3 regions of the Leminorella grimontii genome follow, and region 1 is predicted to be linked to each of the others. Evidence: predicted binding sites of a transcription regulator. Region 1 holds the regulator's gene; each other region holds the start of a gene.
What was found. The regulator Fur, encoded in region 1, represses iron uptake genes when iron is present. The targets are predictions, from matches to a motif close to ATAATAATGAGAACNACTATCAA.
Positions count from the first base shown of each region.

Region 1 (10,299 bases):
GGTCGCTATGATGATAACGTCGCTGGCGCCAGAGAGGGTCAGGCGACTGGCCGTTATCGATATTGCGCCCGTCGCCTATCAACAGCGCCACCATGACGACGTCTTCGCTGCGCTGAAAGCCGTTACTCAATCGGGCGTAGCCACTCGCCCCGAGGCGGCCATCGTCATGCGCTCGGCCGGGCTGGAAGAAGGCGTCCTCCAGTTTTTGCTTAAATCGTTTCATCAGGGGGCGTGGCGTTTCAACGTTCCGGCGCTTTGGCAGCACTATGATGACATCATCGGCTGGCAGGAAGTCGCTGCTTGGAACGGCCCGGTGATTTTTATTCGCGGCGAGCTGTCGCCTTACATACGGGAGAGCGCCCGCGACGCCATTGCGCGCCAGTTCCCTAGTGCGCGCGCTTACGTCGTCGCCGGCAGCGGCCACTGGGTCCACGCCGAAAAGCCGCAGCAGGTTACGCGCATACTGCGCCGGTTTATGCTCGATGGCCCCTCAGAGTAATCATTGGCATACGGCGCGACAGGCGTTATGATGCGTCGCAATAAAATGATTCCCCCCGCGGCGTTGTGTAAGTAGGCGCCGCTTTGCTTTTGTATTTCGATTTTAACGTTAGGTTTATGGCAAAAGAACAGTTAGACCGCACGACTATCGATCTCTTCGCCGACGACAGAAGGCCCGGTCGCCCAAAGACCAGCATGCTGACTCGCGATGAGCAGTTGAGGATAAACAAGCGCAATCAGCTTCGCCGCGACAGGATGAAAGGGTTAAAGCGCGTCGAACTCAAGCTTTCACAGGAAGCGGTTGCGATGCTGGACAAGCTTGCTCAAGAGCAGGGCCTCAACCGCAGCGAAATCATCGAGAACCTGCTGTCCCTGCAGGCGCGCTAATGCGCCCTTTTGTCGTGTATTCCCGATCCCTGATAGCCCGACAGATTAACGATGCCAATGGGCATCAACGATGTTATATTACGAAAGACATTGTCTTAAATATTGACTTTTAAAGGTGTAACGCAACTATGGCAACCGTAGGTATTTTCTTTGGTAGCGACACGGGCAATACAGAAAACATTGCCAAAATGATTCAAAAACAGCTGGGTGCAGGCGTCGCGGAAATCCACGATATCGCCAAAAGCAGTAAAGAAGACATCGAACGTTTTGACACCCTGCTGCTGGGTATTCCCACCTGGTATTACGGCGAAGCACAATGCGACTGGGACGACTTTTTCCCAACGCTGGAAGAGATCGACTTTGAAGGCAAACTGGTCGCTATCTTTGGCTGTGGGGATCAGGAAGACTATGCAGAGTACTTCTGCGATGCGATGGGCACCATTCGCGATCTCATAGAGCCGCGCGGCGCGACGATCGTAGGCAACTGGCCAACGGCGGGCTATCACTTTGAAGCATCAAAAGGCCTGGCCGACGACGACCACTTTATCGGTTTGGCTATTGACGAAGACCGTCAGCCGGAATTAACCGCTGAACGCGTGTCTGCCTGGGTAAAGCAGATCTCTGAAGAAATGAATCTTGCCTGATTTACTCCTGCGAATTCCTTCAGTTTCGGGATAAAAACGCAGCCTCTTCGAAATATCTAAATGGAATAATCATCCTTATCAAAAAGGATGGTTATTCCCTCTTTTATTACCTGAATTGAATTAATCAATAAAAATTGAAATACCCCATAATAAACAGGGGCATTCAGCTTATTGGCTAATAAAAATTTATCCAACCTGTGAGCAAGTGCAAAATCACTTTAGCAAACTGCTGATACACTCATTTCACATAGCATATTAATTTCCTCCATCATTAAAAGCCTAACGATACGGGAATAATAGACACGCATTGGATCTAAATCAGAGGAAATAAGTAAGACATCAGTCTATATTTATAGGCTACCTCATTTTGGTTATGGAAAACCAACAGGCGCGGATACCGCGCCTGTTGCTTGAGATACGGTACGTTTAGCTTATTTTACAACATTATTATGAAAGCTTGACCTGAAAGGATTAAGCCCAAAACAGCAACCTTTAAAAAGCAGGAGGTATTATCTAAGGTTAACGAGGAGTTTGATTAAACGTAGTCCGCTTTATAACAGCATTCATATAGATTTATTTGCTGTCTTTGGCTGGGAAATTTTATTTAGGGTAACGACGAGTTTTACTTTTTATTTTCCTTAACGCTTTATTAAAAATGAGGAGGAGCGCCTATGCGCAGCATAGCGTCTCATATTATATGGCTCGCTCTCGCTATTCTTGGCGCCTGCGGGCTCGCTATTATTGCCTTAAATAATGGCGAAAAAGTGAATGCGCTTTGGATCGTTGTAGTCGCCGTTTCTGTTTATTTAATCGCATATCGCTATTACAGCAAATTCATCGCCGACAAGGTGCTGTCCCTTGACGCCACGCGCATGACGCCCGCGTATCGCCATAACGACGGTCTGGACTATGTGCCAACCAACAAGTATGTGCTGTACGGTCACCACTTTGCCGCCATCGCCGGCGCAGGCCCGCTGGTCGGCCCGGTGCTTGCGGCACAAATGGGCTATCTGCCGGGCATGATCTGGATCCTCGCCGGGGTCGTTTTGGCCGGCGCCGTACAGGACTTCATGGTGCTGTTCGTTTCCACCCGCCGCGACGGCCGCTCTCTTGGCGACCTGGTCAAGGCCGAGCTGGGACAGGTTCCGGGCGTTATCGCGCTGTTTGGCGCGTTTATGATCATGATTATCATCCTGGCCGTTTTGGCCCTGATCGTGGTTAAGGCGCTGATCAACAGCCCGTGGGGATTCTTCACCGTTGCGGTGACCATCCCTATCGCGCTGTTTATGGGTATCTATACCCGTTACATTCGTCCCGGAAAGATCGGCGAAGTCTCTATCATCGGCTTTATTCTGCTGATGCTGGCGATTATTTACGGCGGCGAAGTCGCCAAAAGCCCGTCTATCGCGCCTTACTTCACGCTGGATGGCGTAGAGCTGACCTGGGCGCTGATTATCTATGGCGGCATTGCGTCTATTTTGCCGGTTTGGCTGCTGCTCGCTCCGCGCGACTACCTGTCCACCTTCCTGAAGATAGGCACCATCGTCGGCCTGGCAATCGGCATCGTCTTTATTGCGCCTTCGCTGGAAATGCCGGCGACGACGCGGTTCATCGACGGCACCGGCCCGGTATGGGCAGGCAACCTGTTCCCCTTCCTGTTCATCACCATTGCCTGCGGCGCGATCTCCGGCTTCCACGCGCTGATCTCTTCCGGCACTACGCCTAAAATGCTGGAAAACGAAACGCACGCCCGCTTTATCGGCTACGGCGGCATGCTGATGGAATCATTTGTCGCCATCATGGCGCTGGTCGCCGCGTGCGTTATCGACCCAGGCGTTTACTTCGCCATGAACAGTCCTCTGGCGGTGCTTGGCCCAACGGTAGATTCCGCCGCGCAGGTCGTCAGCTCTTGGGGCTTTACCGTTACGCCTGACGTACTGACTCAGTACGCAAAAGACGTCGGCGAAGCGTCCATCGTCTCCCGCGCGGGCGGCGCTCCTACTCTGGCCGTCGGCATGGCGCACATCTTAAGCCAAATCACCGGCCCGGCCATGATGGCCTTCTGGTATCACTTCGCCATTCTGTTTGAGGCGCTGTTTATCCTGACCGCCGTTGACGCAGGCACTCGCGCCGGCCGCTTTATGCTGCAAGACCTGATGGGCACGTTCGTCCCTGCGATGAGGCGTACCGACTCTTTACCCGCTAACGTCACCGCTACTGCGCTGTGCGTTGCCGCATGGGGTTACTTCCTCTATCAAGGAGTCGTCGATCCGCTGGGCGGCATCAACACGCTGTGGCCGCTGTTCGGCATCGCTAACCAGATGTTGGCCGCAATTGCGCTGACGCTCTGCGCCGTCGTTCTGTTCAAGATGAAGCGCGAGAGATACGCTTGGGTTGCCGTCATTCCAACCATCTTCCTGCTGGTATGTACGCTAACCGCCGGCTGGCAGAAGGTGTTTGACGCTAACCCGCGGGTTGGCTTCCTGGCGCTGGCCAAGAAGTATCAGGCCTCGTTGGATAAAGGCGAGATTCTGGCGCCGGCCAAGTCTCTCGATCAGATGAGCGCGCTGATTTTCAACAACCAGCTTGATGCCGGATTAACCATTCTGTTTATGCTGATAACGGTAAGCATCGTGGTGTTCGGCCTGCGCACCGCCTTTAAGGCCAACGCCAATCCGAAACCAACGGCCAACGAGGTGCCCTACGAACCTCTGCCAAGTTCAGCGACACAAAGCTGACTATTGATGTAAACTAAGAGCCTAAAAGCAGCCGCAGTGCGTTTTGCGGCTGCTTTCTTAAACCCGCGCTAAAAAAGGCAACGCTATGTTTGAAGATCTGGCGAAAGTAGGTCGTTATCTGGGACAGGCAGCCCGCCTGATGGTCGGCGTACCTGACTATGATACCTACGTTCAGCACATGCGCTTAACGCATCCTGACCAGAAGGTCATGAGCTACGAAGAGTTTTTCCGCGAGCGGCAGGAAGCCCGCTATGGCGCCGGAGGCGGTCGCTGCTGCTAGGACGCGTTCCTTAGCTGTTTATGTAGACCAAGGCCGGATACTAAAATAACGGCCAACGTGCGCAAACGGCTAAAGAACGCGGCCTGATGCAGGCCGCCGTGATCTATTACTCGGAGGTAGAACTACCGCTATGACTGCCCTTTCCCCGCTTCCCGTAACGATACTGACCGGCTTTTTAGGCTCAGGCAAAACGACGCTTATCAACCATCTGTTAAAAAACTACCCCAACGAAAAGATCGCTATTGTAGAAAACGAGTTTGGCGCCGTCGGCATCGACGGTGGCCTGCTGGAACGACGCGGTGACGTTGAGGTGATTGAATTAACCAACGGTTGCGTGTGCTGCAGCGTGCGCGGAGAGCTGACGGAAGCGTTAAAAAACCTGCTGACCCAGAGAGATGAAGGAAAGCTCTCTTTTGAGCGGCTCCTGCTGGAGACAACCGGCCTGGCAGACCCTGCCCCGATAATACAAACCTTTTTCGTTGACGACGTTCTCAGAGAGCGCCTGATGCTCGATGCCGTCATTACTCTGGTTGATGCAGAACATGCGCAAAAGCAGCTTAGTGAACACCGGGTCGCCGTTTCTCAAGTCGGTTTTGCCGACCGGCTGATTTTAACCAAGCTCGATCGCATAGATGAAGAGACCAAACGCCTGTTGCTTGAACGCCTGCGTGCGATCAACGCCAGAGCCGTCGTCTGCGAGGCCCGCAGCGGCAGGTTGGAAAAAGAGGCGTGGATAGGCATTGAGGCGTTTAATCTGGACGAAGGTTTTACCCTGAACGCTACCTTCACGCCTTCATTGAAAAACAGCGCTACACCGCTGCGATTCCGTCCTCTGGAGCAGTCTGACGCCTCCCGCTCGTGGAATGACGACATCACGTCGCACGTTTTTGAAGCTGGCGATGTGGATATCAAGCGCATCGGCGCATTTATGGAAGGCGCTATCGAGAAATACGGCAACGATATGCTACGCTATAAGGGCATTCTGGCCGTTGCGGGAGAACCCCGTAGGCTTATCGTTCAAGGCATACACCGCGTCGTAGGATTTGACTACGGCAGCGAATGGCGAGCGGATGAAGCACGTAAGACCATGCTGGTCATCATCGGGCGCAGCTTGCCCATTGACTCTCTTGAGCGGGAGTTTATGTCCTGCGTGAGTCAAAGCGAAGCTTATCCTCGGTAGGCTCGCAGCATAAGCGCCGTATTATGAAAAATTGCGATACGCAGTTTAACTGTTGAATATGCGATCTGGTGAAAAGTTATTTGTAAAACCTATTGATACTATCGGTTTTTCCAGCGCTTTCATTAGGTTTTCATTTCGCATCTCAGGCTCTATAATGATACATTATACTTTTGTTAAGTACCCGCTGGCTGTATCACGGCGCCCGAATTTAGGACACCTCGCATGACTGACAACAATACCGCACTGAAGAAAGCTGGACTAAAAGTGACGCTTCCTCGCCTTAAGATCCTGGAAATTCTTCAGGAACCGGAGAATCATCACGTCAGCGCTGAAGATCTCTATAAGAGACTCATCGATATGGGCGAAGAAATTGGTTTAGCGACGGTTTATCGCGTATTGAACCAGTTTGACGACGCCGGTATCGTGACTCGCCACAGCTTTGAAGGCGGAAAATCCGTTTTTGAACTGACGCAAAAGCACCATCACGATCACCTGATTTGCTTGGACTGCGGCAAAGTTATCGAATTCAGCGACGAATTTATCGAGCAGCGCCAGCGCGAAATCGCTGATAAATACAGCATTAAGCTGACTAACCACAGCCTTTACCTTTACGGTAAGTGCAGCTCCGGCGACTGTCGTAAAGACGAAAGCGCCCATGATGCAAAGAATTGATAGCTGTTCTTTCTAAAAACAACGCCGGCATTAGCCGGCGTTGTTGTTTCTGCCCGTAAAAAATCTTTTTTAGGTAAAAAAATACCCGCGTTAACCGCGGGTATTTTGCCTTTCTTAGGAGATCAGGCCGCGTTCGAAGCGCCCCAGGTATCTCTCAGCCCGACGGTTTTGTTGAAAACCAGCGCATCGGCCGTTGAATGACGCCTGTCGGCACAGAAGTACCCTTCACGCTCAAACTGATAGGCAAACTCCGGCTTCGCCGACTTCAGAGAGGGCTCCACAAATCCGTGAACCACTTTCAGCGACTCAGGGTTAATAGTCGACAGGAAGTCGTCCGCTGCGCCCGGGTTCGCCACGCTAAACAGGCGATCGTAAAGGCGGAATTCCGCCGGCAGCGCGTGCGCCGCAGAAACCCAGTGGATGACGCCTTTAACCTTACGTCCGTCCGCAGGATCTTTGCCCAGCGTCGCTGCGTCGTGGCTGCAGTAAATCGTGGTGATATTACCTTCTGCATCCTTCTCGACGCGCTCGGCCTTAATCACGTATGCATGTCTTAAGCGAACCTCTTTGCCCAGCACCAGGCGTTTATACTGCTTGTTAGCCTCTTCGCGGAAGTCTGCGCGATCGATATAGACTTCATTGCTAAACGGCACGGTGCGGGAGCCCATTTCCGGGCGGTTCGGATGAACGCCGACGGTCAGGTTCTCTTGATGTCCCTGCGGCAGCGTTTCAATAACGACCTTCACCGGATCGAGCACGGCCATCGCACGCGGCGCGTTTTCGTTCAGGTCATCGCGGATACAGGTTTCCAACGCTACCATTTCTACGTTGTTATCCTGCTTGGTTACGCCGATGCGGCGACAGAATTCGCGGATAGAAGCGGCGGTATAGCCGCGGCGACGCAGGCCGGAAATCGTCGGCATGCGCGGATCGTCCCACCCTTCTACGACCTTCTCCGTCACCAACAGGTTCAGCTTGCGCTTGGACATGATGGCGTATTCCAGATTCAGGCGAGAAAACTCGTACTGGCGCGGGTGACAGGGAATGGTGATATTATCCAGCACCCAGTCATACAGGCGGCGGTTGTCCTGAAACTCCAGCGTACACAGCGAGTGGGTGATCCCTTCCAGCGCATCGGAAATGCAGTGGGTAAAGTCGTACATCGGGTAGATGCACCACTTATTGCCGGTCTGGTGGTGTTCAGCAAACTTGATGCGGTAAAGCACCGGGTCACGCATAACGATAAACGATGAGGCCATATCGATTTTCGCGCGCAGGCAGGCGGCGCCTTCGGCAAACTCGCCGTTTTTCATCTTTTCAAACAGCGCCAAGTTCTCTTCTACGCTGCGATCGCGATACGGGCTGTTCTTACCCGGCTGAGTCAGCGTGCCGCGATATTCGCGCATCTCTTCGGCAGACAGCTCGTCCACATAGGCCAACCCCTTATTGATAAGCTCTATGGCGTAGCTATGCAGCTGGTCAAAGTAGTCGGACGAATAGCGCACTGCGCCGTCCCAGTGGAAGCCGAGCCACTCAACGTCGGCTTTAATGGACTCAACGTACTCAACGTCTTCTTTAACCGGATTGGTGTCGTCAAAACGCAGGTTGCAGCGCCCCTGATAGTCCTGTGCGATGCCGAAGTTCAGGCAGATGGACTTGGCGTGGCCAATATGCAGATAACCGTTCGGCTCGGGCGGGAAGCGGGTCACTACCGTAGTGTGCTTACCCGAAGCCAAATCTTCATCAATAATATGGCGAATAAAGTTAGTCGGGCGGACTTCGGCCTCACTCATTTATTTTTTCCTCTATGCAAAAGCGCTCACAACGTATAACCATATATCATCTAACAACGCCCCTCAGGACACAACCGTTAGTTACATTTCCTGATAAAAATGACGCGACTACGGAAATTTTCAGGCGTTTTGCAAACAAAAAAAAGCGGGAAGGTTCGCCTTCCCGCTCAGACTCCGCATTAAACGGAGGGTAACGAACTAGCCCTTAACGTCAAAGAGCTTAGTCTGTCCGGCTACGACTTGGCCGCTGGCAACGTCCGCCAGACCGCTGAAATCGTCGATGTTGCTGACCACCACTGGGCTGATGATGGAAGCCGCATTGAGGCTCAGGTAGTCCAGATCCAGCTCCAGTACCGGGTCGCCGGCCTTCACTTCCGCGCCCTCTTCCGCCAGTCGCTTGAAGCCCTTACCTTCCAGCTTAACGGTATCGATACCGATATGGACAACCACTTCCGCGCCGTCTTCCGTTTCCAGACAGAAAGCGTGGTTGGTGCCGAAAATCTTCACCAGAGTACCGTTTGCAGGAGCGACGACGATTTTATCCGTCGGGCGAATGGCTATGCCGTCGCCTACGGCGCCGCTGGCAAACGCTTCGTCCGGCACTTCGCTCAGGGCGACGGTTTCACCGGTAATCGGAGAAACAAGCGTACTGAGGCGCGTTGACTCGGCCTTTTTAACCGCGGCCGGCGCCGGTGCGCTCTCTACCGCCTTAACGGCAGCGGGAGCTACGGAACCCTTCGGCGCTTTACCGGAGGCAATCAGTTTACGCATGCTGTCAGCGATGGATTCCGCCTTGGCGCCTACGACGATCTGAATGCTTTGTTTATTTAACTTAACTACGCCCGCAGCGCCCAAGTGCTTAGCAGCGGCGGAATCGACCAGCCCTGAGTCTTTAACCGTCAGACGCAGGCGGGTAATACAGGCGTCAATGCCGGTCAGGTTGTCGGTACCGCCAATCGCGCCGATATAGGCGTTAGCCAGTCCGGCCAGCCCTTCTTCAGTGTTGCTGTTTTCCGGTGAGGTTTCGTCCTGCACAACGTCTTCACGGCCCGGCGTTTTCAGGTTCAGCACGCGGATGATGACGGAGAACAGTGCAAAGTAGACGACGAACGCTACTACGCCCATCACCAACAGGATCCAAACGTTGCTGCTGGCAGCCGGCAGTTTGAACATCAGCGCATAGTCGATAGCGCCTGCGGAGAAGGTAAAGCCCGCGTGAATGCCCAGCGCTGTCGCAACATACAGGCTGATACCGGTCAAAATGGCGTGGACCAGATACAGCAACGGAGCCAGGAACATAAACATGAACTCGATAGGCTCGGTAACGCCGGTCAGGAACGCGGTCAGCGCAACGGACATCAGCAGGCCGCCGACGGCTGGGCGACGCTCCGGCTTGGCGGCCAGATACATCGCAAACGCAGCGCCCGGAAGGCCGAACATCATGATCGGGAAGAAGCCTGACATGAACATCCCCGCGGTGGCATCGCCGTTATAGAAACGGTTGATGTCGCCGTGGAACACCTGACCAGCCGCGTTGGTGAAGTCACCAATCTGGAACCAGGCGATGGTATTAAGAACCTGGTGCAGGCCGGTTGGGATCAGCAGACGGTTAACGAAACCGAAGATGCCTGAGCCCAGCGCGCCCTGCGCTACGATCCATTCACCGCCAATGCGGATCCCTTCCTGAATCGGCGGCCATACGTAACCAAAAATACCGGCTAAAATCAGACAGAAAAAGCCGGTAGCGATAGGTACAAAGCGCTTGCCGCCAAAGAAGGTTAAAAAGTCGGGCAGCTTGATGTCGCTCCAGCGGTTGTAAACCATACCGCCGATAAGACCGGAGATAATACCGGCCAATACGCCCATATTGATGCTGGCCTCAATGGTCACCGTCGCTTTGGTAAGGATAAAGAACCCTACCGCACCGGCAAGCGCCGCTGAACCCGCGTTGTCTTTAGACCACGTGGCCGCGACGCCGATGGCGAAGATCAGCGCCAGGTTGTCGAAAATCGCCCCGCCCGCCTGCGCCATAAACGGCAGGTTCAGCAGGTCTGGTTGACCGAATCGTAGCAGCAATGCGGCTACGGGCAGTACGGCGATCGGTAAC
Region 1 is NZ_CP146357.1:2,555,160-2,565,458, forward strand. It holds gene V8L73_RS11890 (alpha/beta fold hydrolase) at 1-499, shown strand, start outside; gene ybfE (LexA regulated protein) at 616-885, shown strand; gene fldA (flavodoxin FldA) at 1,014-1,529, shown strand; gene cstA (pyruvate/proton symporter CstA) at 2,201-4,267, shown strand; gene V8L73_RS11910 (YbdD/YjiX family protein) at 4,353-4,547, shown strand; gene V8L73_RS11915 (CobW family GTP-binding protein) at 4,678-5,727, shown strand; gene fur (ferric iron uptake transcriptional regulator) at 5,950-6,399, shown strand; gene glnS (glutamine--tRNA ligase) at 6,522-8,192, opposite strand; gene nagE (PTS N-acetyl glucosamine transporter subunit IIABC) at 8,391-10,299, opposite strand, start outside.

Region 2 (10,299 bases), 590 kb from region 1:
GCGACACGTCCGCGTCGTTGGCCGTCAGGTACCGTTTTTAGGCGGAAACAGGCAGAGGGACGGTATCCGTCCCCTGGTAGTCAGGCGCACTTATACAGCGAAGGCTCGCCCTCCGGGCGCGTTTTGAACCTGCGGTGAAGCCACATGTACTGCTCTGGCGCGATGGCGATCTGCTTTTCAATCGCCTGATTCATAAAGGCCGCCGCTGCCGTTTGGTCGTCCATCGGGAAGCCTTCCAGCGGCGCGTCAATAACCACCGTATAGCCGCTGTTGTCGCGATTTCTCATTGGCGTAAAGGGAATGAGCTGCGGATTTGCCGCGCGCATCAGAATGCTGGTGCCGATCGTGGTGGCCGCTTTTTCAACGGCGAAAAACGGCGCAAATACGCTGTTGCGCGGGCCGTAGTCGTGATCCGGCGCGTACCACAGCAGCTCGCCCTGCTTTAGCGAGCGGATCATGCCCTTAATGTCGCGCCTGTCGAGCATATATTTGTTGGAGCGCAGCCTGCCCCAGGTTTGCAGCCAGTCCATCAGACGGTTGTCGTGCGGGCGGTAAACGCCGACGCCTGGCGTATAAAGGCCGATAATTCGCGCCCCCAGCTCCAGCGTGAGAAAGTGGATGCCGATAACGATGCCGCCGCGCTTTTCCTGCGCTGCTTTCAGCAGGTAGTCGTAGCCCTGAACTTTGCTCCAGCGCTTAATGCGCCAGTCTGGCCAAAACCAGGCCATGCCGGTTTCTAAAATGGCCATGCCCGTCGATTCAAAGTTTCGAATCAGCCATTCTTCCCGCTGTGACTCGCTGTCGTCAGGGAAACAAAGCTCAAGATTACGACGCGAAATTGCCTTTCTTCGCTTCATCAGGCGCATAGCTAGACGACCAATTCTTCTGCCTAAGGCGTTGATAACCGGATAGGGCAATAGCGTAACGGCGTATAGCGCACCGATGCCCAGCCACAGAGTCCAGTAGCGCGGATGCAAAAGGTCGTGAGTAAAGTGTGGGTGAACGTGATTCTTTGCCATAACGAAAGTTTATTGAAAACAGTCCGCTTAGTGTAACTATATTTTCATTTAATGCCTATTTTGGGCCAAATTGATTATTGTTTAGGCGCACCCGGAATCTAAGCATGACGCGTTCAAATAATTAAAGAAGCGCAGCGTTAGGCGAGGTTATGATAAACTTTTGCCATTCACGCTGTCCTCGTTTTTGGAGTTTGGGATGAAAGTCATGTTACCCGATTTTAGTCGCGCCAACGTTATGGTGGTGGGCGACGTTATGCTTGACCGCTATTGGCACGGGCCGACCAGCCGCATATCGCCGGAAGCGCCGGTACCGGTCGTTAAGGTGAATACGGTGGAAGACCGGCCCGGAGGCGCGGCGAACGTGGCGATGAATATTGCGGCGCTGGGCGGCGGTTCCCGCCTGGTGGGGCTAACCGGGATGGACGAAGCGGCCCGTGTGCTGAGCACGCGCCTGAGCGACGTCAACGTGCGCTGCGACTTTGTCACGGTGCCCTCGTGCCCAACCATCACTAAGCTTCGCGTGCTGTCGCGCAACCAGCAGCTTTTGCGTCTGGACTTTGAAGAAGGGTTTGAGAACGTAGACCCTCAGCCGATGCTCGATCGCGTGCAGCAGGCGCTGCCCAAGCTGGGCGCACTGGTGCTTTCGGACTACGCCAAAGGCGCGCTGAACTGCGTCCAGTCACTGATTGCTCTGGGACGCAAGGCGGGCGTGCCGGTGCTTATCGATCCGAAGGGTTCTGATTTTGAACGCTATCGCGGCGCGACGCTGCTGACGCCGAACCTGTCGGAGTTTGAGGCGGTGGTAGGGCACTGCAAGAGCGAAGAAGAGCTGGTGGCGCGCGGTATGGAGCTGATTGCTCGGTTTGATTTCAGCGCGCTGCTGGTTACCCGCTCGGAAAACGGCATGACGCTTTTGCAGCCGGGGAAAGAGCCGTTCCACCTGCCGACGCAGGCGCAGGAAGTGTATGACGTTACCGGCGCCGGCGATACGGTTATCGGCGTACTTGCCGCCAGCCTGGCTTCCGGGCTTTCTCTGGAAGAGGCCTGCTTTATGGCCAATGCGGCGGCCGGCGTGGTAGTCGGCAAGCTGGGGACGTCGACCGTTTCCCCTATTGAGTTAGAAAACGCGATCCGCGGCCGCGCCGACACCGGCTTTGGCGTTATGGACGAGGCCCAGCTTAAGCAGGCGGTCGCTAACGCCCGCCGCCGCGGCGAAAGAGTGGTGATGACCAACGGCTGTTTTGACATTCTGCACGCCGGGCACGTTTCCTATTTGGCTAACGCCCGCAAGCTGGGGGACAGGCTCATTGTCGCGGTTAACAGCGATGCGTCGACCCGCAGGCTTAAAGGGGAGACCAGGCCGGTCAACCCGCTGGCGCAGCGAATGATCGTCTTGGCCGCCCTGGAGTCCGTTGACTGGGTGGTCTCTTTTGAAGAGGATACGCCGCAGCGTCTGATCGCCGACGTTCTTCCCGACCTGCTAGTGAAGGGCGGCGACTACAGGCCGGAAGACATTGCCGGCAGCAAAGAGGTTTGGGCCGCAGGCGGTGACGTTCGGGTGTTGAACTTTGAGGATGGATGTTCGACCAGCAACATTATTAAAACTATCAGGGAGCGCGGTTAGTACGCCACGATATGAGCGGATTAAAGCAGGAACTGGGGCTGGTTCAGGGTATCGGGCTACTGTCTACGTCTTTACTGGGGACCGGCGTGTTCGCCGTTCCGGCGCTGGCGGCGCAGGTCGCCGGCGGAGGCAGCCTGTGGGCGTGGCCGATTCTGATCGTTTTGGTATTTCCGATTGCCATCGCGTTTGCCTCTTTGGGGCGTCACTTTCCTAACGCCGGCGGCGCGGCGCATTTCGTCAGCCTGGCGTTTGGCCCGCACATGGCCAAGGTGACCGGATGGCTGTTTTTGTCCGTCATTCCCGTCGGCCTGCCCGCTGCGCTGCAAATAGCCTCCGGCTTCTGGCAGGCGGCCTTTGGTTTTAGCGAGTTCGGCCTGCTGATGGTGCAGGTAGCTACGCTTCTGATAATCTGGCTGCTCGGCATGCGTAGCGCTGGCTCGAGCGCCAACGTCCAGGTGCTGATTGCCGTTTTGATCGTGGCGATGATTGTCGCCATCTGGTGGCGCGGCGGCATTACGCCGACCACCGTCGCCTGGCCGGCGCCCGCGTCGATGTCCGGCGGGGCTCTGTTTGACGCTCTGGCGGTGATGTTCTGGTGCTTCGTTGGGCTTGAGGCGTTTGCTCACCTTGCGGCGGAGTTTCGTCACCCCGAGCGGGACTTCCCCCGAGCGCTGCTTATTGGCCTGCTGCTGGCGGGCGCAGTGTACTGGGGATGCACCGTGGCGGTGCTGGCGTTCGGCGCGTTTGGCGGCGAGATGGCCGCCGCGGCGTCGCTACCGTCTATCGTGGTGAAGCTGTTCGGCAGCCACGGGCTGTGGATTGCCTGCATTATTGGCTATTTGGCCTGCTTCGCCAGCCTGAATATCTACACCCAGAGCTTCGCCCGGCTGGTGTGGTCGCAGAGCTATGAGCATCGCCCCAAGGCCTGGTTGGCGCAGCTTTCCCGCTCGCACTCCCCGCTCAATGCTTTAACGGTCGTTCTGGCGTGCTGTCTGGTTTCTTCTCTGCTGGCGCATTGGCTGGCGCTTCCTCTGGATGCCCTTATCGTTTATGCCAACGGCATCTTCGTCTTTATCTATCTGCTGTGCATGCTGTCGGGCTGTCGGCTTTTGAAGGGGCGAGCCAGGCTGATGTCGATACTTGGCAGCGTGCTGTGCCTGTTGCTTTTAGCGATGATTGGCTGGAAGGTGCTGTATGCGGTAGCGGTATTTGCGGCGCTCTGGCTTGTTCTACCGAGAGGCAAGAAGGCTTTCGAACGTAAGAACGCCTAACGGAGCAGGACTTCGCTAGGCGTCGAAAAAGGCGTTACTCTTCGCGGCTTTTTGCTTCCAGTTCCGCAAGGCGCTTTTCCAGCGCGGTTAGCTTTTCGCGGGTTCTTAACAGCACCTGAGTTTGAATATCGAACTCTTCACGGCTTACCACGTCCAGCTTGGCGAGCTGGTTTTGTAGTCCCTGACGGATTTTCTTTTCGACTTCATCGCCCAGTTCGCGAATGCCTTTCGGCATGGACTCGTGAATCTGCTTGGCGATTTGTTCAATTTTTTGCGGATCGATCATCGGGCTATCCTTTATGAAGTTGATGGCGTCTCTTTTCTCAGCGTTCAACGGCGGCGGGACGCGGCCTGATGTGAGTATAACCATTTACTGATTCGGTGTCTGCGTTTTCGCAAACGTTGCTCCTGCCTGTGATAAGCGCTATAGTAGCTTCGCTTATTCTCAGGGCGGGGTGAAAGTCCCCACCGGCGGTAAACCATAGAATGTCGATTTTATGGAAGCCCGCGAGCGCTTTGGTTTGGTATAGCCTGGCTCATTCAAACCAAAGGTCAGCAGACTCGGTGTAATTCCGGGGCCGACGGTTATAGTCCGGATGGGAGAGAGTAACGGTAACGGGTCAAGCGTTCGCTTGCCTCTCGTTATTTCGGCTATTTGCCGACTTCCTAAGCTGCCCTGATTCTGGTAATCCACAATTTTTAAGAGGTTATTTTTACCATGAATCAGACTCTACTTTCCGAATTTGGTACTCCGATTGAGCGCGTTGAAACGGCGCTGGCCGCGCTGCGCGAAAGCCGCGGCGTCATGGTGCTTGACGACGAGAACCGCGAAAACGAAGGCGACATGATTTTTGCCGCACAAACCATGACCGTTGAGCAAATGGCGCTGACCATTCGCCACGGCAGCGGCATCGTGTGCCTTTGCATTGACGAACAGACGCGCGATCGCCTGAAGCTGCCGATGATGGTGCCGGCCAACTCCAGCCGTTATCAAACTGCGTTCACTATCAGCATTGAAGCCGCTGAAGGCGTCACTACCGGCGTTTCCGCCAAAGACCGCGTAACGACTATCAAAGCAGCGATTGCCGACGACGCGACCCCGGCCAGCCTGCACAGCCCGGGCCACATGTTCCCGCTGTGCGCTCGTCCTGGCGGCGTGTTGACCCGTCGCGGCCATACTGAAGCGACTATCGACCTGGTAACGCTGGCCGGCTTTAAGCCCGCGGGCGTTCTGTGTGAGCTTACCAACGACGACGGCAGCATGGCTAACGGTTCGCAGGTGGTTGAGTTTGGTAAAAAGCACAACATGCCGGTCGTAACGATTGAAGACCTGGTGGCCTATATCGCGCTGCATGCCAAAAAGGCAGGGTAAGCGAGCGCTGTAAATACAAAAAGCCGCAGCTGCGGCTTTTTGTCTATCTATACCCCTGAGTTATCTTCTATATCGTCCAGATCTGCAGCATCATCAGGCTAAGGCCCATGACCGACATGCCGCAAAGGATGCCGTAGCTTGGGTTATTGTTGGGATCGATTTCCTTGGCCAGCGGCATTAGCTCATCGACCGACAGGGCGACCATGATGCCCGCAACGGCGGACATTATTGCGGCCATGATAATCGGCGAAACGTTCGGCCCCAGCAGGAAAAAGGCAAACAGGCCGCCGACGATTTCCGCTACGCCGGACAGCCCGGCCCACAGCAGAGCGGACGACTTCGAGCCGGTAGCGGCATAAACCGGGCCGGCAACGGCCAGGCCTTCAGGAATGTTGTGTATGGCAACCGCCAGCGCGATGCCGAGCCCCAGCTCCCAGTTGGTGCTGGCGGTAACGAACGTGGCGATCCCCTCGGGAAAGTTGTGCAGGCTAATGCCGAGCGTAAGCAGAATGGCGGTGCGTCTCAGGTTACGAGGGGGCTTTTGGCCCGGCATCAGGTCGTGAGCGTGCTGGTGCGGAAGCAGGCGGTCCAGTAAAAAGTACCCCAGCAGCCCCAGAATAAACATGCTGTACCCTAGCACCGGCGGCATGCCCGGCGTGCCTAATGAAGCGGGCAACATTTCCATGAGTGAGATCAGCAGCATAATGCCGGCGGCGAAGCCTAGCGCAAAAGCCAACAGGCGATTAGAGGGCTTTTGGCCAATAATGCCCAGAAAGGCCCCTATAAAGGTTGAGCCTCCGGCGAGTACGGTAAGTATAAGTGGAACCGACATAAACACCTTTCCTTAAATGATAATAATTATCATTCATAAATCTAACAGAGCCATAAACAAAAACAAATACGTTGAAGTCGATTTATTTAATAGGCGAATTTAAAAACCGATTGTTCACTTTTTTTGACAGAGAACATCATAGTTATTATCTATCAAAGTGTTCAATTAGGGCCAATAATAGCCCTATTACGAGAGCGTACGGAATGACCGTGTTGTACGCCCGCCTTACTGAGTAAAGCCGATTATCCGGCATGGCGCAACCGAACGGTATAAACCCATCATGGAGGCCTAGCGATGAATGCTTATTTAATGCCGGCTCTTTTTCTGGGACACGGCAGCCCGATGAACGTATTAGAAGAAAATGCGTATACGCAGGCCTGGCGTCGACTCGGAGAAACCCTTCCTAAACCTAAGGCGGTGCTGGCGATTTCCGCTCACTGGTATACGCGCGGTACGGCGGTGACGGCCATGGAAAAGCCCCGGACGATCCACGACTTCGGCGGCTTTCCACAGGCGCTGTTTGACACGCAGTACCCGGCCGCCGGTTCACCCGCGCTGGCCGAGCGGGTGGCGGACCTGCTGGCGCCAGCCGAAACGATCCTTGACCGAAGCGAGTGGGGATTGGATCACGGCGCCTGGGGCGTGCTGATAAAAATGTATCCCGATGCGGATATTCCCGTCGTGCAGCTGAGCGTGGACGGCACGCAGCCTCCTCTTTACCACTATCAGCTTGGCCAAAGGCTGGCTAAGCTTCGCAGCGAAGGGGTGATGATCGTCGCCAGCGGCAACGTAGTGCACAACCTGAGGGCGGTGAAGTGGCAGGGCGAAGGCGAGCCCCATGACTGGGCGGTACGATTTAACAACTTCGTTCGCAGCCAACTGGTGGAAAAAGGAGAACCTCATCCTTTAGTTAACTTTATGCAGCATCCGGATGCAAAAATGGCTAACCCTACGCCCGAACACTTTTTACCGCTGCTGTACGTTTTAGGGGCGCGTCAGGAAGGCGAAGCGGTCAGCGTGCCGCTGGACGGTATCGATATGGCGGCGATTAGCATGCTGTCGGTGCGGGTTGGGTAGGTTTAGAAACGAGTACGCCCTGAAGGTTCAGGGCGTACTGATATATTAAGCCCGACGTTAGTCCAAAATAATATGCGGATAATAGCGGGAAAGATCCTGAGTAATCAGGCTGTGGTCTTCCCGTATTCCCATGCCGCAGGGCTCATCGTTTACCAGCCAACTACCGATAAGCGTGTAGCTGTCGTTAAAGCGCGGCAGCGGTTGGAACTGCTGAATGATAAAGCCTTCTTCGCCGTACGGGCCGTCAACGCTGCAGACATCTTTACCGTTCTCCACGATGCGGATGTTGGCGCCTTCGCGAGAGAACAGCGGCTTAACCACGTAGTGGGAAAGCTCCGGGTGCGGCTCGTCGCTGAAGTAGGAGGGCAGCAGGTTCGGATGGTTGGGGAACATCTTCCACAGCATCGGCAGCAGCGCCTTATTGGAAATGATGCTCTTCCAGGCCGGCTCCAGCCAGCGAACGCCGGCGTCCGTCAGCTTGGTGGAGAACATTTCCCGGAACATGAATTCCCACGGGTACAGTTTGAACAGATTGCCGATCACCTGGTCCTGCATATCGGTAAACTGGCCTTTCTCGCCAAGCCCGATGTCTTCAATATAGAGGAACTCGTTGGCTAACCCCGCTTCGTCGGCGCAGTCCTGCAGATACTGGACGGTGCCGCGGTCTTCTTCGGTATCCTGACAGCAGGCAAAGTGCAGCAGGTTAAAGCCGTGGCGAGACTTCAGCTCGGCAAAGCGTTCAATCAGCTTGTCCTGCAGGCTGTTGAACTGATCGGCGTTTTGCGGCAGTTTGCCCGCAGCGACCTGGTCTTCAAACCACATCCACTGGAAAAAGGCCGTTTCGTACAGCGAAGTAGGCGTATCGGCGTTGTTTTCCAAAAGCTTGGCCGGACTTTTTCCGTCATAGGCCAAATCCAGGCGGGAATAGAGCGAAGGCTGCTGGGTTTTCCAGGAGCTGCGCACGAATTCCCAGCAGTGTTTCGGAATGCAAAAGCGCGTCAGCAGCTCTTCGCTGTCGACGACTTTTTCAACCACCTGCAGGCACATTTCGTGTATCTCGGCGGTTGCGCTTTCCAGCTCTTCTACCTGCGCCAGCGTAAACTGGTAGTAGGCGTCTTCACACCAGTAGGGCTCGCCGTACATAGTATGAAAGTTAAAGCCATACTCGGTAGCTACCTCGCGCCAGTTGGGGCGCTCGCTAATCGTTTGACGAATCATCAGGCGTTGACCTTAACCACCGAAAGAACGGCTGCCGCTGCTTGAACGGGAGCTTGAACTGGTGCTGGTGCTGCGCGTAGCCGCGTTTTGCTTGGCAACCGATTCACCAAAGCCGCCGCGAGTTACCGTAGTCGTGGTGGCCGGCTTGGGCGCCAGTGCGCTCTTGTCTACCTTCATCGTCCTGCCGGTAGTGGCGTTACCAAAGCTCTTGCCGGTCGCGTCAACGAACTTGCCGCGCGCGGGGCTGTTCGGCGAGTTGGAGGTAAACAGCGGTGACTGACCGTAGCCGCCGCTCATCATGCGGCCCATCATATAGCCCGCCATCAGCGGCATCCAGGTGCTGTGAGACGATTGGCTGGTTGCTCCAACGCCTGCTTGTGCAGGCGTTTCTACGCACTGGGATTCGCCGAATTCGGCCACGCAGTCTTCTCTGCTGGCGTACTTGGGCGCGGTTTTAACCGCTTCGGCCTGTGCGGTGTTATAGGCCGTGGTGCACTGCTCCGCCAGAGACGGATTGACCTGCTTACATTCTTCAGCGTCTTTGAATAAAGAAACGCTTTCGTCAGCCTGCTCACAGCCTGACAGCATAAATACGGCGCTAACCGCTAACGCAACCGGCGCAAGGCGATAGGTGCGAAATGATTTGCGAAAGGAGTCACGGTTAATGTGTTTTGTGCGCTTCATGATTTCAATCCTGGTGTTAAATACGAAGTTTGATTACCGCCACGCCGACCTATTAAGGCGTTTTAACAATGCGCTTAAAAGCATTCATCATTAGCCGAGCACTGCGGAAATGGCGGGGAAATTCCCTTTAATTAAGCACCCCGTAGGATAGGCGAAATAGCCGATGAATTAAAGCAAAGATGTTTTTTTTCGCCGTTTTTTCATGCCCAATCTGGCAAAATGTGCGCGAATTCTCGCTTTACGTCTGGATAAAAAAATCCCTGCTAGAAGCAGGGATCTTGTTTATCCAAACGAGATGAAACGATCGATTAATTGGTTTTGATCGTTGGGATTGTCGTGGTCGGCTTGCCTAACGTACGGTTTAACGTCGCCAGATCGTTTTCGTTTAGCGTACCCAGCGCATACTTGATGTTGAGCTGGTTGATCAGATAGTCGTAGCGGGCATTGGCCAACTGCTGCTTGGCGTTATACAGCGTAGTGGTCGCATTCAGCACGTCAACGATGGTGCGAGTACCGACGTCATACCCTGCCTGCGTCGCTTCCAATGAGCTTTCCGCCGAAACGACGGTTTGCTTATAGGCGCTTACGGAGCTGATGGAGGCAGATACGTTGTTATAGGACGAACGCACGATCTGAATCATTGAGCGGTGGGCGCTTTCCAACGCTTCGCCAGCGCCGACGTAGCTATACTGCGCCTGCTTTACGCGGGAGCTGGTTTGGCCGCCGCTAAACAGCGGGAAGCTCAGCGTAATGCCGGCGGTAGTGTTGCCGTTGATGCTATCGGGATTATTCATCGAGCCCGAGCCGCGATAGTCGTTGTTGGACATACCGGTTGACGCGTTGAGCGATACGGTCGGCATGTGGCCGGTTTGTTCCAGTCGAATCTGCTCGCGGGCGACGTCCTGCGCCAGGCGTGCGGTCAACAGGTTCAGGTTGCGGCTTTCCGCCTCTTTCAGCAGGCTGTTGACGTCGTTCGGGCGCTTAGTGGTAAAACGCTGCGTGTCGAGCGAGCTTAGCTCTGGATAGAACATGCCGGAAATCTGGCGGAGCACTTCCAGGTAGTTTTCCAAATTGTTGCGGGCAACGACTTCGTCGGCGAGGGTCTGGTCGTACTGCGCCTGCGCGTTCTGCACGTCGGTGATGGCGACCAGGCCTACGTTAAAGCGCTGGCGAGCCTGATCCAGCTGACGGTACAGCGCCTC
Region 2 is NZ_CP146357.1:3,148,045-3,158,343, reverse strand. It holds gene V8L73_RS14590 (autotransporter outer membrane beta-barrel domain-containing protein) at 1-41, shown strand, start outside; gene V8L73_RS14585 (Kdo(2)-lipid IV(A) acyltransferase) at 81-1,019, opposite strand; gene hldE (bifunctional D-glycero-beta-D-manno-heptose-7-phosphate kinase/D-glycero-beta-D-manno-heptose 1-phosphate adenylyltransferase HldE) at 1,216-2,643, shown strand; gene yjeH (L-methionine/branched-chain amino acid transporter) at 2,655-3,914, shown strand; gene ubiK (ubiquinone biosynthesis accessory factor UbiK) at 3,949-4,200, opposite strand; FMN riboswitch at 4,352-4,526, shown strand; gene ribB (3,4-dihydroxy-2-butanone-4-phosphate synthase) at 4,633-5,286, shown strand; gene zupT (zinc transporter ZupT) at 5,354-6,118, opposite strand; gene ygiD (4,5-DOPA dioxygenase extradiol) at 6,413-7,195, shown strand; gene V8L73_RS14550 (glutathionylspermidine synthase family protein) at 7,253-8,413, opposite strand; gene V8L73_RS14545 (DUF1190 family protein) at 8,426-9,097, opposite strand; gene tolC (outer membrane channel protein TolC) at 9,406-10,299, opposite strand, start outside.
Region 2: zupT (zinc transporter ZupT) is a predicted target of Fur. The motif match lies at 6,135-6,157, and genes of this name have one in related genera.

Region 3 (10,299 bases), 2.0 Mb from region 1:
ATCGTATTAGTTAACAATATGAGGTTACTCATCGTTGTTTATAGGCCGTTTGTCATTTTTTAATATTTCTTTATCGAGCCTTATTGAATAATAAATTTGCTGTACGTTCGTCGTGAATTTTTTTTATATCCCTTGTCGCCTTCACTTTTCTTTAATTAACATATTTCAGTAATTCATCGGCTTTTAATGATGTATGTCGATTTTGTTATTTCAACGAAAGGGCATAATCTTTCGTAAAGCGGTTTTAATTCTGTACCGAAGGTTTATCTCTACGGTGGAAGAAGCTTCTTTTCTAAAAAAGCCAATAAAAATAAAAAGGGTTTTTATATGCTTATTCAATTGGCTGATTATCTCATTTCCGCCGTCCACTATAGTCATAGCGAAAGCTGCATTAAGCAGGTTTATGTGCATGAAAATCAGGCCGGGGAAGTGGGGGAGTGCTTTTCAACGTCTCCCCAGTGGGTTGTTTATATGATTGGCTTAGGCTACGTCTTTTCAACGATTACTGAAAAAGACGAAGGCGGCTGGGAATGGGGCGACAGCGTCGTCGTTGACAATGTCCTTGGCGTAGACTGTATAAAAACCGTTTCCCGTGAGGAAAGGAGACAAAATTTAAAGACGCTGTCTGAACGCTGGCATTAAAATGAAAGGGCATCGGTCGGATGTCCTTCAACCACGGTCGAATCGTTTTCTACGGCTCCTGTTATCACTTTTTCCCATACGAGTTCAAAAGCCCGATAGCTCGCTTTTAGTCAACGGGCTGCGCGTGAGTTTATCCACAATCTTTCACTCTGCCCGTCTTTAATTCAGCCTCGAAACGTGGGCGATACCTTCTCTTTGGTCGCAACAAAAGAGTGCGTTTTCCGACGAGTGTGGAGGTTTTTCTTTTGAATATTTTGTAAAGAAAAGCGGATAAAGCGTGGTGATTTCGTTATTGTGTTACATGATTTTAACTTTGTTTGATGGGTAACAGGCGTTGCTAGGGGAATTTAGTTGAATGGTAGTAGGCTAGGTGGGTTAAAAAAGTACAATGCCCGTATTTTCTATCAACGCGTTTGTCTTTTTTCACGATATTCCGCGACTTTTACCCATAATTAAGCAAGCGGGCTCTGGTATGCCGCCGTCCTTTAGGCACAGCGGCTGGTAAAATGAATGATAAAAGGTTTTTTATGACTGACGGTCTGAAGCTGGGCGAAAAGCTCTCTAACGCTGAACTTGAACAGAACCGGCAGCGCATTTTGGCGCTGCTGTCGGATCGTCTGCTCGTGGCTTCGATTGATTACGGTAAGCGCAGCACCAGCCTTTCCGACGGCTCGCTGGCTCAGGAGCGTCAGGAACTCACCGAGCTGGTTAACGGCCTGCACGCCGCTGACATCGCGGACCTGCTTGAATCACTGCCGCAGAGTAAGCGTCACGCGATTTGGGGATTGCTCAACGAACGCAAGCGCGGCAAGACGCTGGTGGAAGCGTCAGACGCCGTTTGGGATAGCCTGATCGACGACATGAGCGACCGTGAGCTGCTGTCGGTGTTGAAGCATCTGGACTTGAACGAGCAGGCCTATCTGGCCGCTCACCTGCCGAGAGATCTAGTCGAGCAGCTGCTGGCCTCACTGGACGCAGGCCAGCGCGCCCGGATAGCGGAAGTTATTCATCTGGACAGGGACAAGGTCGGCGCCCTGATGGACTTCGATATTATCGCCGTGCGCAGCGACGTTACGCTGGCCGTCGTTTTACGTTTTTTACATAGAAAAAAGGTTATCCCCGACTCTACGGACAAGCTGTTCATCATCGACAGAGATAACCACCTGCTAGGCGAGCTAAAAGTTACCGATATCCTGCTTAATCCACCGGCCACCAAGGTGGCCTCTCTGATGACTACCGATCCCGTGACCTTTTTGCCCAGTGACGATGCGGAAGAGGCCGCCGGCGCGTTTGAGCGCTATAACCTGATAAGCGCCGCCGTGGTCAATCATCAAAACCGGCTGATTGGCCGCCTGACGGTAGAAGACGCCGTTAACGTCGTGATAAAGGAAAGCGACAGCGATCTGCGCAGAATGGGCGGCCTGACGGAAAAAGAGGACATCTTTGCGCCGGTAATGACCTCCGTTCGCAAGCGCTCTACCTGGCTGCTCGTAAACCTGTGCACCGCGTTCATCGCTTCCAGAGTGATTGGGCTGTTTGAACACACCATTGAGCAACTGGTCGCTTTAGCGACGCTGATGCCGATTGTCGCGGGTATTGGTGGCAATACCGGCAATCAAACGATCACGATGATCGTGCGCTCTCTGGCGCTGCACCACATTAGCTCTCGGGATCTTCCCGCTATGTTGCTGCGTGAGCTGGGCGTCGCCATCATTAACGGCGTGGTCTGGGGCGGCGTAATGGGCGGGATTACCTGGCTTTTGTACGGCAGCCTGCCGATGGGCGGCGTGATGACGCTGGCAATGCTGCTAAACCTGCTGCTGGCGGCGCTGATGGGGGTGATTATCCCTATGGCGATGAACAAGTTGGGCCGCGATCCCGCTATCGGTTCCAGCGTGATGATTACTGCGCTGACCGATACGGGGGGCTTTTTCATTTTCTTGGGGCTGGCGACGCTGTTTTTGGTTTAAGGGCGAAGACGCCCTTGGCTAAACCAGAATAACCTGAACGCCCTGAGCGATAAGCTGTTCTACGATGCCGCGATCGGCATTTTGCCCGGTGATGACGATATCGATAAGATCTGCGCGGCTAAACAGCATGCCCGCACGCTGCCCGACCTTGCTGCTGTCGACCAACACCACCAGCTTGCCGACGTAGTTGAGCATTTTCTGTTCCGCCATGGCGGTGAGCATATCCGTTTTGTACAGGCCGTCTGCAGTCAGCCCCTTGCCGCTGGTAAACATCCAGTGCCCGGCATAGAGGGAAGCGTCTCCGTCCTGCGGCGCCAGGGTGATCGCCTGACTCTTGTTGTATTGACCGCCCATAATGACCACGCTGTCGTGCTCCTGCTCAATCAGAAAGTTAGCCAGCGGCAGGTAGTTGGTAATGATTTGCGCATCTTTGCCGCAGATCTCCCGCCCTAGCAGAAAGGCGGTGGAGCCACAGTTAATCACCACGCTTTCTCCGGGCTTCACCAGTTGGGAAGCCGCCCGGGCGATTTTCACTTTCTCATCGTGATTTTGCGCCTGATGGATGTTCATCGGCGTCCAGGCGATGCGGTTTTGGCTAACGGCCTGAGCGCCGTTGCGGACTTTCTTCAGCTTGCCGGCGTCGTTAAGCTTGTTGATGTCCCGACGCGCGGTCGCCGGTGAGACGTCCAGGCGTTGAATGACCTGTTCAACGGTAACGAAGCCAGCCTGCTGCAGCATTTCCTGAATAATCTGGTGTCTTTGTGATTCAGTCATGAAAAGTCCGGAAGTTTAGTGATTACTCGGTGATTATATTTGAAACAAAGCCCGTCGCCTACTCTCAAATGAGGGAAATGACATAAGCCGGAAATGTCCGGCTTATGTTTTATCGCGCATAGCGTCTGAGCAATTACAGGAATGATTTAAACGGTAGGTCCGGCTCGATGGTGAAGCAGTCGTCAAATCCTCTCGGATAGTGATATTCAAAGTTGTCCTTATCTAACGGCCAGACAAACTTGCCGCCCACTTGCCAAATATAGGGCTTGAACTGGTACTGTAGCCGGTCTTTCTTCATGTCCCATAGAACCCGGATTTCCTGTGGGTCGGCCTGGAAGTTCGACCAAATGTCGTGGTGGAATGGAATAACGACTCGGGCATTAAGGGCTTCTGCCATGCGCAGGATGTCGGCGCTGGTCATTTTGTCCGTGATGCCGCGGGGATTTTCACCATAGGAGCCCAGCGCTACGTCGATATGGTGCTCGTTGCCGTGCTTGGCATAATAGTTGGAGTAGTGCGAATCACCACTGTGGTACAGGGTGCCGCCCGGCGTTTTGAACAGATAGTTGACCGCCCGCTTGTCCATGCCGTCCGGCAGCTTGCCTTCGGCTTTCTCTGTGCTGGGCAGCGTAATGAGCGCGGTGCGGTCAAAGGCGTCCAGCGCGTGGATCTCGATATCTTTAATCTTTACCACGTCGCCAGGCTTAACCACGATGCAGCGCTCTTTAGGCACTCCCCAGCCGATCCACATATCCACGCAGGTCTGCGGGCCGATGAAGGGGACGTCGGCGCTGCAGTTTTTCATTACCGCCGCCGCGACGTTAACGTCGATATGGTCGTTGTGGTCGTGGGTCGCAAGAATCGCGTCCACCTGGCGAATAGCGAACGGATCGAGAACGAAAGGCGTCGTTCGCAGATTAGGCTGAAGCTTCTTTACGCCCGCCATACGCTGCATCTGGTGGCCGGTTTTCATTAGCGGATTCGCGTGACTTTGCTTGCCCGTACCGCACCAGAAGTCGACGCAGACGTTGGCGCCGCCCTGCGATTTTAACCAGATTCCGGTACAGCCTAGCCACCACATGGCGAACGTGCCCTGCGCGACTTCCGTCTGTTCTATTTCTTCATTCAGCCAGGACCCCCATTCAGGAAACGTACTCAAAATCCAGGATTCTCTGGTGATGGCGTCAATTTTACTCATGGCGTCTTTCCTCATTGCATTATGTTGTAGTCATATTTAATCACAAAAAGATTATTTATGATTAAATTTTCATGAAAATATCATTTTATAACTAAGATTGAAAACGTTATTTCCAGAATAATCGGACGCTTTTTATTCCATTGAGAGGCGGAGATAAAGGAAGCATGAGGGGATATTCTCATTTTATTCAAGGTAATGAGAATGTCTCTGATTTGGCTTTGGCGGTAAGAAACCTAATAGTTACTGAAATAATTAAGTTGGGATATAAATCACATATAGTCAAATTTAATCTTTTTGTGATCAAATTTGATTGATAGAGTGTGCGGGAAAACAAGACAGCCTGTCGCTCATGGGAAGCAGAAAACAATTATCGAGCTACGGGTCCACCGAGTGCTGAATGGAGTGCTTTATGGAAACCCTCTACACCATTTTTACCGTTTTTTTCAATCAGGTAATGACCAATGCTCCTCTGCTGTTGGGCATTGTAACCTGCCTTGGCTATATGCTGCTGCGTAAAAGCGCAACGGTCATCATCAAAGGGACAATCAAGACCATTATCGGCTTCATGCTGCTACAGGCGGGTTCCGGCATTCTAACCGGAACGTTCAAGCCCGTTGTCGCCAAAATGTCGGAAGTTTACGGCATTAACGGCGCAATTTCCGACACCTATGCCTCCATGATGGCCACTATCGAACGCATGGGCGACGCCTACAGCTGGGTAGGATATGCGGTTTTATTGGCGCTGGCGTTGAACATCACATACGTTCTGCTGCGCAGGATAACCGGCATTCGAACCATCATGCTGACGGGACACATCATGTTCCAGCAGGCGGGGCTTATCGCCGTATTCTTCTTTATTCTGGGCTATCCGATGTGGACGACGATCGTGTGCACCGCCGTGCTGGTCTCCCTTTACTGGGGGATTACGTCCAACATGATGTTTAAGCCGACTCAGCAGGTGACGGACAACTGCGGCTTCTCCATCGGGCACCAGCAGCAGTTCGCCTCTTGGATAGCCTACAAGCTGGCGCCCTACTTGGGGAAAAAGGAGGAAAGCGTTGAGGACCTTAAGCTGCCGGGCTGGCTGAATATTTTCCACGACAACATCGTTTCTACTGCCATCGTGATGACGGTGTTTTTTGGCGCAATTCTGGTCTCTTTCGGGCTCGATACCGTGCAGCAGATGGCGGGGAAAACCCACTGGTCCGTCTATATCATCCAGACCGGCTTCCAGTTCGCCGTCGCCATTTTCATCATCGTTCAGGGCGTGCGTATGTTCGTTGCCGAGCTGTCCGAGGCGTTCAACGGCATCTCCCAGCGCCTGATACCCGGCGCGGTGCTGGCGATTGACTGTGCGGCAATTTATAGCTTCGCGCCCAACGCCGTCGTTTGGGGATTCATGTGGGGCACTATCGGCCAGCTTATTGCCGTCGGCATTCTTATCGCGGTCGGATCGCCTATCGTGATTATCCCCGGTTTTATCCCCATGTTTTTTTCCAACGCCACAATAGGCGTCTTTGCCAACCACTTCGGCGGCTGGCGCGCGGCGCTCAAGATCTGCTTATGTATGGGGATGATTGAAATCTTTGGCTGCGTTTGGGCGGTAAAGCTGACCGGCCTTAGCGCGTGGATGGGCATGGCCGACTGGTCGATCCTCGCGCCGCCGCTGATGCAGGGGCTGACGCTCGGGCTGTGGTTTCTCGGCGTGGTTGTCGCGATAGCGCTGGTCTACATGTTCTTCGCCGGTCGCAGCCTGCGGCGTGAAGAAGATAGGGAAAAACGGTTTACGGCCTCTTCCGTAAACTCTGCAAACTCACTTACTGAGGAATAAATCATGACAGTACGCATTTTAGCCGTATGCGGTTGCGGGCAGGGCAGTTCAATGATCATGAAAATGAAGGTCGATCAGTTTTTAACGCAGCAGGGGGTAAGCCATTCGGTGAACAGCTGCGCCGTAGGGGAATACAAGGCCGAGCTGGGAAGCGCTGACATTATCGTCGCTTCAACCCACGTTGCCGATGAGATAAGCGTGACGGGGAATAAGTACGTTGTCGGCGTGCGCAATATGCTGTCTGCTGAAGACTTCGGACCGAAGCTGATGGACGTTATCAGGGCGCATTTTCCACAGGACGTCAAATAGGAAGGAGAGAATATGAAGCTGCGTGATTCTCTGGCTGAAAATAACTCGATTCGCCTACAGGATGAGGCCGACACCTGGCAGGAAGCGGTCAGGATAGGCGTTGACCTGCTGGTAGAGGCGGGCGTCGTTGAGCCTCGCTACTACCAGGCCATTCTGGACGGCGTTGAGCGCTTTGGCCCCTATTTTGTTATTGCCCCCGGTCTGGCTATGCCGCACGGTCGCCCGGAGGAGGGCGTCAAAAAGACCGGCTTTGCCCTGGTGACGCTGAAAAAGCCGATAGCCTTTAATCATGAAGACAACGATCCGGTGGACATTCTCATCACGATGGCCGCCGTTGACGCCAATACCCATCAGGAGGTCGGCATCATGCAGGTCGTTAATCTGTTTGAGGATGAGGAGAACTTTGACCGGCTGCGCGCCTGCCGGACGGCTCAGGACGTACTGGCGCTGATTGACGCCACGGATGCCGCGCTTTCGGCGGCGTAACGACAAACTTAACGAGGAAAATACGATGTCTCACGCTTTACCCATGCTGCAGGTCGCGCTGGATAACCAGACGCTGGACAGCGCCTATCGCACTACCCGTTTGATTGCCGAAGAGGTCGATATTATTGAGGTCGGCACCATCCTTTGCGTCGGTGAAGGCGTTCGCGCGGTGCGTGATTTAAAGGCGCTCTATCCACACAAGATTGTCTTGGCGGACGCCAAAATCGCCGACGCAGGGAAAATCCTTTCGCGCATGTGTTTTGAGGCCAACGCCGACTGGGTTACGGTCATCTGCTGTGCCGATATCAATACGGCAAAGGGGGCGCTGGAGGTTGCTAAAGAGTTTAACGGCGACGTTCAAATCGAACTGACGGGGTTCTGGACCTGGGAGCAGGCGCAGGAATGGCGTCAGGCCGGCATCGAACAGGTGGTGTATCACCGCAGCCGGGATGCGCAGGCGGCAGGCGTAGCCTGGAGCGAGGCCGATATTAGCGCGGTTAAGCGCCTGTCCGACATGGGCTTTAAGGTGACGGTGACCGGTGGACTGGCGCTGGAAGACCTGCCGCTGTTCAAGGGGATACCGATCCACGTCTTCATTGCAGGGCGCAGCATTCGCGACGCTGCCGACCCGGTTGAGGCCGCCCGGCAGTTCAAACGTTCCATTGCCCAGCTTTGGGGATAAGGAGAAGCCTATGCTTCGTAAAGCCGTACCGCTCGGCATTTATGAAAAGGCACTGCCGCCGGGAGAAGACTGGTTTGAGCGCCTGAACCTGGCGGCCGAGTTGGACTTCGACTTTGTTGAGATGTCGGTGGATGAAAGCGATGCCCGACTGGCGCGGCTTGACTGGAACAAAGAGCAGCGCCTGGCTTTGGTTAACGCCGTTGCCGCCACGGGCGTTCGGGTGCCTTCCATGTGCCTTAGCGCCCATCGTCGTTTCCCGCTGGGCTCGGAAGACGATGAGGTGCGAAATCGCGGTCTGGAGATCATGCACAAGGCTATTCAGCTTGCGCAGGACGTCGGCATTCGGGTCATCCAACTTGCAGGGTACGACGTTTATTATCAGCAGGCCAATGACGAAACCCGAGCCCGCTTTCGGGACGGCCTGAAGCAGGCGGTGGAAATGGCCAGCCGCGCACAGGTGACGCTGGCGATGGAAATCATGGACTATCCGCTGATGAATTCCATCAGCAAAGCGTTGGGATACGCCAGCTATCTGAATAACCCCTGGTTTCAGCTTTATCCCGACATTGGCAATCTGTCGGCCTGGGATAACGACGTGCAGATGGAACTTAAGGCCGGCAGCGGTCACATTGTCGCGGTCCACATCAAGGATACCCGCCCCGGCGTGTTTAAAAACGTCTCGTTTGGCACAGGCGTCGTGGACTTTGAACGCTGTTTCACCACGCTCAAGGACTGCGGCTACTGCGGGCCCTATCTGATTGAGATGTGGAGCGAAAGCGCCGACGATCCCATCAAGGAAGTAAAGGACGCGAGGGACTGGGTGAAGCGAAGGATGGCCAACGCCGGCCTGCCCATGGAGGCGGTTTTATGATCACAGCGTTAAAACAGCAGGTCTTTGAGGCCAATATGGACCTGCCTCGCCACGGGCTGGTGACCTTCACCTGGGGAAACGTCAGCGCTATCAACAGCGAGCGGAACGCCGTCGTGATTAAGCCGAGCGGCGTGGCGTACGAAACGATGCGGGTGGAGGACATGGTCGTGGTCGATATGGAGGGCCGCGTGATTGAGGGGAACTTTCGCCCGTCGTCGGATACGGCGACGCACCTGGCGCTTTACCGGCGCTACCCTCAGATAGGCGGCATCGTACATACCCATTCAACCTACGCGACCGCCTGGGCGCAGGCCGGGTTGCCTCTCCCTGCGCTTGGTACCACGCATGCGGACTACTTTTATGGCGATATTCCCTGCACGCGGGCGCTGACCCGTTCGGAGGTTGAGAGCGACTATGAGCTGAACACCGGGCGCGTGATTATCGAGACGTTGGGGGAAGTCAACCCGCTGCATACGCCGGGCGTCGTGGTGTATCAGCACGGCCCGTTCGCCTGGGGAAAGGATGCGCACGACGCGGTGCATAACGCAGTGGTGATGGAGGAAGTGGCCCACATGGACTGGGTGGCCTGCTCAATCAATCCGCGCCTGCGCCCGATTGATGGTTATCTGATGGATAAACACTTTAATCGCAAGCACGGGCCCGGCGCATATTACGGCCAGACTGATAAGCAGCGCTGACCGATACCGTTGTTGTTGAGGTGGTTTTTTGGTTGTTGATTGGTGCGCCCTGTGTCGACGGGGCGCGCCGTTTTTTTTAGGCTTGCTCTTTACGCTGGCTCTCATAGGCCTTCATATGAACGTAGGCCGTCCGCAGTCGTACCAGCGCATCGTCGGCGAAGCCCGCCCGTTTTGCCCGCAGTAAAAGATCGCCAACTATCTGATCGGCCTCGATTCGGTATCCCTGCTGTAAATCGCGATACATGGACGCAGTCAACGAAGAACCCGGCTCTGTCAGCATTTGATGCGCGCGCTCGGCGCTTGGCGAATAGCCGCAGGCCTGGGCGATGCTTTTGATTTCGTCTATCAGGGCCAAAATGAACGCCTTTCCCCCCGGCGCTGCGACAATCTCGCCTATCGGCGCCCGCATCAGGCAGGTACTGGCGGCAAGGGAGGAGAGAAACAGCCACTTTTCCCACATGGAAAGCAAAATGTTGTCGCTTTGCTGTGAGTTGAACTCAGCCCGGCTAAACGCTTCAGTAATGGCCTGCGTGCGTTTGGACGACGTTCCGTCCAGCTCGCCGAAGGTGATGTTATGAACGGGCGTCATGCGATGAACGGCGCCGCTTTCATCAAGCGTTGCCACGACGTTGCACAGGCCGCCGAGTATCTTCTCTTTGCCAAACCGGTCGCTGAGGGTTTGAACGTGCCGCATGCCGTTAAGCAGCGGCAGAATCGCCGTTTCTTTTCCTACCGCCGGGGCGAATGAGTTCATTGCGCCGTCGAGATCGTAGGCCTTACAGCTTAGCAAAATCAGATCGAACGTGGGGGTGAGGTCCTGTTCCAATACGATTGGAGG
Region 3 is NZ_CP146357.1:540,186-550,484, forward strand. It holds gene V8L73_RS02680 (hypothetical protein) at 328-642, shown strand; gene mgtE (magnesium transporter) at 1,170-2,612, shown strand; gene ulaR (HTH-type transcriptional regulator UlaR) at 2,631-3,386, opposite strand; gene ulaG (L-ascorbate 6-phosphate lactonase) at 3,520-4,584, opposite strand; gene ulaA (PTS ascorbate transporter subunit IIC) at 4,994-6,415, shown strand; gene ulaB (PTS ascorbate transporter subunit IIB) at 6,419-6,724, shown strand; gene ulaC (PTS ascorbate transporter subunit IIA) at 6,737-7,210, shown strand; gene V8L73_RS02715 (3-keto-L-gulonate-6-phosphate decarboxylase UlaD) at 7,236-7,892, shown strand; gene V8L73_RS02720 (L-ribulose-5-phosphate 3-epimerase) at 7,903-8,763, shown strand; gene V8L73_RS02725 (L-ribulose-5-phosphate 4-epimerase) at 8,763-9,461, shown strand; gene panE (2-dehydropantoate 2-reductase) at 9,538-10,299, opposite strand, start outside.
Region 3: ulaG (L-ascorbate 6-phosphate lactonase) is a predicted target of Fur. The motif match lies at 4,774-4,796, and genes of this name have one in related genera.